2 regions of the Fischerella sp. genome follow, and region 2 is predicted to be linked to the other one. Evidence: predicted binding sites of a transcription regulator. Region 2 holds the regulator's gene; the other holds the start of a gene.
The links. Region 2 encodes NtcA, which controls nitrogen genes in cyanobacteria. Its sites were predicted from a motif close to TNTGTANNNNNNNNTACANA; they were not measured.

Region 1: HXY43_RS02195 (DUF2605 domain-containing protein) is a predicted target of NtcA. The motif match lies at 2,145-2,164, and genes of this name have one in related genera.

The regions. Positions count from the first base shown of each region.
Region 1 is NZ_JACAEU010000013.1:77,348-80,771, forward strand. It holds gene HXY43_RS02185 (amylo-alpha-1,6-glucosidase) at 1-1,110, shown strand, start outside; gene HXY43_RS02190 (DUF2973 domain-containing protein) at 1,182-1,511, opposite strand; gene HXY43_RS02195 (DUF2605 domain-containing protein) at 1,707-2,045, opposite strand; gene thrS (threonine--tRNA ligase) at 2,721-3,424, shown strand, end outside.
Region 2 is NZ_JACAEU010000115.1:76,221-79,644, forward strand. It holds gene HXY43_RS15690 (DUF3084 domain-containing protein) at 1-723, opposite strand, end outside; gene ntcA (global nitrogen regulator NtcA) at 983-1,654, opposite strand; gene fabI (enoyl-ACP reductase FabI) at 2,303-3,079, shown strand; gene hisB (imidazoleglycerol-phosphate dehydratase HisB) at 3,207-3,424, shown strand, end outside.

The sequences.
Region 1 (3,424 bases), on a different contig from region 2:
GAATTGGCTCGGTGTGGAGAAGTTCCCCACACACCTTACTACGGTACTGTGGATGCTGCTCCCCTGTGGCTGATGCTATATGCCGAGTACTATGCATGGACTCACGATTTAGAAACCCTAGAACAACTGTGGTCGAATGCACTAGCGGCTATGGATTGGATAGATCGCAACATGAAAGATACAGGCTATCTCAGCTATTACCGTAAATCAAAGCGCGGTCTTGCTAACCAAGGCTGGAAAGACTCTGGTGATTGTATTGTCAACCGTAAGGGAGAACTGGCTAACGGCCCAATTGCCCTTTGTGAAGTGCAGGGTTACGTTTATGCAGCAAAAATACGGTTAGCAGAAATTGCGAGGATGAAGAAGCGGTTAGATCTGTCAGATCGCTGGCTAGAAGAAGCAAGAAATTTGAAACTGCGTTTCAATAGAGATTTTTGGATGGAAGACCAGGATTTCTGCGCCCTGGCTTTAGATGGAGATGGCAAGCAAGTAGATAGTATTAGCTCAAATCCAGGTCACTGTCTGCATTTAGGCATTTTCACCCCAGAAAAAGCTTACAGCGTGGCAGAGCGGTTGCGTGCACCAGATATGTTTAATGGTTGGGGCATTCGTACCCTGAGTAGTTTGTCGCCAGCTTATAATCCGATGGGGTATCACATTGGTTCTGTGTGGCCCCATGATAATTCTTTGATTGCGATGGGATTGCGATCGCTCGGTTTAGTCGATCAAGCCTTGGAACTTTTTGAAGGTTTATTCGACATGACTAGAAAGCAGCCTTATCATCGTCCTCCAGAACTGTTTTGTGGCTTTGAGCGCATTAGTGATGATAGTGCGCCTGTGCAGTACCCAGTTGCCTGTACCCCCCAAGCTTGGGCTACTGGCAGTATCTTTCAATTGCTGCAAATGATGGTGAATCTAGTACCGGATGCTCCCAACAACTGCTTGCGAATTATCGACCCAGCTTTACCAGAGTCTATTCATCGTCTGTCGCTGCACAACTTGCGAGTTGGCCCTACTATCCTCGATTTAGAATTCGAGCGTTCAGGTAGCACGACAGCTTGTCGCGTCGCCAAGAAACGCGGTAATCTGCGGGTGGTTATCGAAGCCTAAAAAATGATGAATGCTGAATTATGAATTATGAATTTTTTATCATTCATAATTCATAATTCATAATTCATCTTTTAGCTTTCCTCCTGGCTTTCGCTTTTATTTCCCGGCGAAGCTTCGTAAAGAGCATCGAGTTGTTGACGGGCATCATCAACGTTGATCGAACGCATCACTAATAAAGGTTCTTTAATGATATTGCCCGAGCTATCTAACAATTCCGGATGGGGTGTTAACGACCTTCTAGATGCTGGATAGGGGTAATTACCTTGATTTGCCATTGACGAGTACCTTGCCGGATAATTTCGGTCTCTGTCAAAACTAAACATGATTAAATTGCGAATCAAGTTGGCAACAGCTATAAAGGCAAGAATGGTAAAAACAAGAATGTAAAGCAGATGTAACATCGGGTTTTCCTCCAGGGGCAGCAAATTTTAAAACTTTTGTTGCAACGATTCGCCTAGCCTGAAGCTAGAACGAAAACCTAAACCTCTGTTTGTGTGCCTATATTTGCGGTAATTATGCAGATAATGCGAATTTAAAGTTTGATAAGATACATGATTTTGTTAAGCGAGAAATGTTGTTAAGGAATTTTCTTCAATTTATATGCCGTCTTGCTGCTGCGGATTTGCGTTTTCAGTACGGAAGTGCATTGCCACCTTCCAGCATTCTGATAGCAATTGATGCCAAGGCATTAAGGTTGCCATATCAATCCCAACTTGTCCTTCCGTTACGTTAAACAGCATTGTTGCCGCGTTCACTTCTTCTTGGGCTTGCTTGACTCGTTCTAGCAAGGCAGATTGCTCCTGGCTACTTAAAAAAGAAAGTTGCTCTGTTTCCAGAAAATTACGCGATCGCGCAAACCAGTATTGAAAATCTTCCAGTAGTGGTTGCAAAACTGTTTTTAGCAACTCAGTCTCTGGTAAATTCGAGTCTCGCATAATTGACAAGCATATTTCTAACTTTCTTACTAATATTAACGCGATTTACGATTCTTAACATTTAGAAATTATCACGTTTAAGTTATAAACATTAAAAAATCTGTAACAAGAGCTACATTATTAGTATTATATATATCTATAAGAGCTTTTGTACATAACCTTGGGGCAGAGACTTTAGATATTTTTTGAGTTTGCAGGAAAAATCGAAATAGTATTAAGTAAATAATTACAGTTTAAAAAAGGTAAGATTTTTAGAATTTCTATCAAAATTAATATAGACACTTGCGTACATCACCACAACGCATGAAATGGGGCATAGGGCAATACAGTTCAGTTAAGATTTAGATCCCCCCTAGCCCCCCTTGAAAAGGTGGGAACAACAGTATTGAAGTCCCCCTTTTTAAGGGGGATAATGGGGGATCTCCAAAGATTAAATTGTGCTAACTGAACCGTATTGGGGCATAGGGCATTGGATATCGGAAATTGAGCATTGGGAATAGAGATTTAACGATTATCTTTGCCCAATACCCATTGCCCATTGCCCACCCTATAGGAAGCCCTCTTACGAGCATCTACTGCATAGAAGCTTTCTTTTCAAGATCGAGCGTTGGATGACATCGGGGTCGTTAATATATAGTCAGTCGAATAAGTTACACGCAAGCAATTACTTCGCCAATGGATCAGCCGCCAATGTCGTCTTCTGAACACCCTAATCAACCAGAACAACCTGAAAAAAAAATTTATTTGCCGCGTACAAGTGAATCTGAAAAGCTGAAAAAAATCCGCCACACAACATCCCACGTAATGGCGATGGCAGTGCAAAAGCTGTTTCCCAAGGCGCAAGTCACAATCGGCCCGTGGATTGAAAACGGCTTTTACTATGATTTTGATAATCCAGAGCCATTTACCGACAAGGATCTCAAAGCCATCAAGAAAGAGATGGATAAGATTATCAATCGCAAATTGCCTGTTATTCGAGAAGAAGTAAGCCGCGCCGAAGCAGAACGCCGGATTAAGGAGATTAACGAACCTTATAAGTTAGAAATCCTGGCAGATATCAAAGAGGAACCGATTACAATCTACCACCTGGGAAATGAATGGTGGGATTTGTGCGCCGGACCGCATCTAGAAAACACCAAAGAGTTAAACTCAAAAGCGATTGAATTAGAAAGCGTTGCTGGCGCTTACTGGCGTGGGGATGAAACCAAAGCGCAACTACAACGTATCTACGGTACTGCTTGGGAAAACCCAGAACAACTAGCAGAGTACAAGCGGCGTAAAGAAGAAGCACTGCGACGCGATCACCGTAAACTTGGTAAAGAACTGGGATTGTTTATATTTTCTGACTTAGTGGGGCCGGGATTGCCACTGTGGACACC
Region 2 (3,424 bases):
GCGATCCAGGTCGGCGATTTTGAAATCGCGCTGTTCAATAGCTTCCTGGCGCTTGGCAAGTTCGCGATCGCGTTTGTCAATGGCCGCTTGGGCTTCGGCAATTGCTTGTTTAGCTTCTTCGTAAAGTCTTTGGCGTTCTGCCCGGAGTCCTTTAATTTCGGCTAGTTGCTTGTTTCTCTCTTGATAAACGTTTTGCAACTGAGCCATAGCTTGCTGGTACTGAGTTGCTACTTGATCTAGCTGTTTTTGGGTACGTTGGAGTTGGGCTTGGGTTCGCGCTTTTTGGTCAATAGTGCGGTTGAGTTGGGTTTGTGTTTGCTGTTGCTTGGCATTAGCGGCTTGTAAGGATTTATTAATTTCCTGCAAGTCTTGTTGAGCTTTTGTTTGTTCTTTTCTGGCTTGGTCTAACTCTTGTTTTGTTGTATCAAGTTGTTGAGTTGTATTCTCTAACTGTACGCGCTTACGCCTAAGGTCTTTTTGAATGTCCTCTAGTTCAAATACGCCTTTACGCAAGCCTTCATCGGCTAAAAATAAAATTCCCAGGGTTGATGCTGAAATGCCCAATCCTGTCAAAATCGTTACTAATACAGCCGTGTTTTTTGGTCGTAGGTTAAATAGTGAGAGCCGTTTCTTGCCAACCCGCGTGCCTATGCGATCGCCCACGGTGGCAATAACGCCTCCTAAAATTAAAATTGCAATGATGAGGATGTACCCGGTGGCCATCTTTAATATTTACCGAAGAAATCCTTCCAGATACAGCCTACTACTTTCAGGCGTTTTGTGTGGGGGATCGGAAGACTTCTTGCAGAAGTCGGGAAAAAGTTAATTTATCAGGGCAAGGGGCAAGGGGCAAGGGGCATAAAAATTATGAATTATGAATTATGAATTATGAAATTTTCAGCATTCAGCATTCATCATTTTCACCTATTCCCAATGCCCAATCCCTAGTCCCTAGTCCCTAATCCCCAATCCCCAAGTGCTTTTAAGTGAATTGCCGACTTAAGGTAACAGGCTTATGAACAGTGATTTTTTTCTTGTGTATGGAAATCAACTTCTTTTCGCGCAAATCGCCTAGTAACCTGGTGACGGTGACGCGAGTAGAACCAATTGCTTCAGCGATCGCCTGATGAGATAGCTTGAGGTCAATTGTGATTCCATCTGCACAAGGAACACCAAAATCCCGACAGAGAATTAATAGAAAACTGATCAACCTCGAACCCATATCACGGTGAGCAAGTGTTTCAATCATCATCTCTGTCTGGAGAATCCGCGAAGACAAGCCTCGCAACATTAACATCGACAATTCTGGGTTGTCTTTGAGTGCTTGTTCCACCTGTTCAATTGGAGCTGATAACAATTCTACAGGTGTAAAAGCAACTGCATGATAAAAGCGATCGGACTTGTTTCCCGTTAGTAGGGACAAAACCCCAAAAACGCTATTTTCCCGCAGTAGCGCTACGGTAATTTCTTCTCCTGCCTCGTACACCCTGGATAGTTTCACTGCACCTTTTAAAAGAAAATAAACTCGTTCTGCAGGATCGCCGGGGAAAAAGATCGTTTTGTTGCGTTCAAACGTTTCCACAACTGGCGGAAACGCTCCAGTCGCCATCTGACGAAAAACATTTGCTAGGGCTTTATCTTGTGTCACGATCATCTCCCTTCCCCTACCCAATGCCGGAAAAAACTAAATATAGATTACCTAAGAATACACCCGAAAAATCAAGAAAACATTGTTAACCTTTCTGTTCTTTCCTATACTTAACCTCTTTGCCTCTTAAATGTTTGTCCAACATGATACAAAATTTATCCTACTGGGATCTAGTACTTTGTATTAGGTACTTTCAAAATTGTAGACAATAAGTTTTTTAAGAAAAAAGAAAGATTCATTGAGATTCTCTTAAAGTTTTAGTGCAGATTTTGTGGCAGCAAACAGCCTTGTCAATAATCATAAAACATCATGTGAGCATATCAACCAAGAAGCACAAAGCAGGCTTAGGTGAATTTGTGCATCCTAATATATTTTTTAAAAAAATAATTAAATGTAGTTTATACCAAACTTGTGACAGATTTTTATAAAACTCTCATTGCAACAGTTGCTGGAATATAGGTAAGAAAAGTAAGCACAATGGGTTTTGCCGAGTATCTTGAGGTTGTTTACCATAACCAGTAAAGGTCTTAATCTTTTATAACCTCACCTCTTCTCAAGTTGAAAGTGTCAAATTTGTAAATCGTGTCCAAAACAAAGACAAACTAGACTCAGATTCTAGTATGCTCCTAATGAAACATCGCACTAACAATTTATATGCTGGATTTAACTGGAAAAAATGCCTTGGTTACTGGCATTGCTAATAACCGCTCGATTGCCTGGGGTATTGCCCAACAACTGCACAAAGCCGGTGCTAACCTCGGCATTACCTATTTACCAGATGAAAAAGGCAAAATGGAGAAAAAGGTCGCAGAACTGGTAGAACCCCTCAACCCTAGCCTGTTTCTGCCCTGTAACGTCCAAAATGACGAGCAGGTTAAGTCTGCTTTTGAGACAATCCGCGATAAGTGGGGCAAGTTAGACATCCTCATCCATTGCCTTGCTTTTGCCAACAAAGACGATCTGAGTGGGGACTTTAGCCAAACCTCCCGTGAGGGTTTCCATACAGCTTTAGAAGTCAGCACTTACTCCTTGGCGCAGCTGGCGGGTGCAGCTAAACCTTTGATGACACAAGGAGCAAGCATAGTCACTCTCACTTATTTGGGTGCTGTCAGAGCAATTCCCAACTATAACGTCATGGGAGTTGCCAAAGCTGGGCTGGAGGCTAGCGTACGTTACCTGGCTGCGGAACTAGGCCCCTCAAATATCCGGGTGAATGCCATTTCCGCAGGGCCGATCCGCACTTTAGCTTCAAGTGCCGTTGGAGGTATTCTAGATATGATTCATCATGTGGAGAAAGTAGCTCCTTTGCGACGTACTGTGACTCAAACAGAGGTGGGTAACGCAGCAGCTTTCTTGTGTAGCGACTTGGCAAGCGGAATTACAGGGCAAGTCCTGTATGTAGACTCAGGATATGAAATCATGGGAATGTAAGGGGGACTGGGGATTAGGGACTGGGGACTAGGGACTAGGAAATTATTTTCAATACCCACTACCCAATACTCCATCCCTAAACCCCAATACCCAATACCCAATCCCCAATACCTAATCCCTAATACCTATGCAAATAAGCGATCGCCAAACTCTTTCTTCATCCAACAATCAGTCCACCAAAACCCCGCGTATTGCCTCTTTACGCCGCACTACGGGGGAAACGGATGTACAAGTCACGATTAATCTCGATGGTACAGGGGTTTGCAATGCAGCTACTGGCATTCCGTTTTTAGATCACATGCTGCATCAAATAGCATCTCATGGGTTAATTGACTTGGATATCCA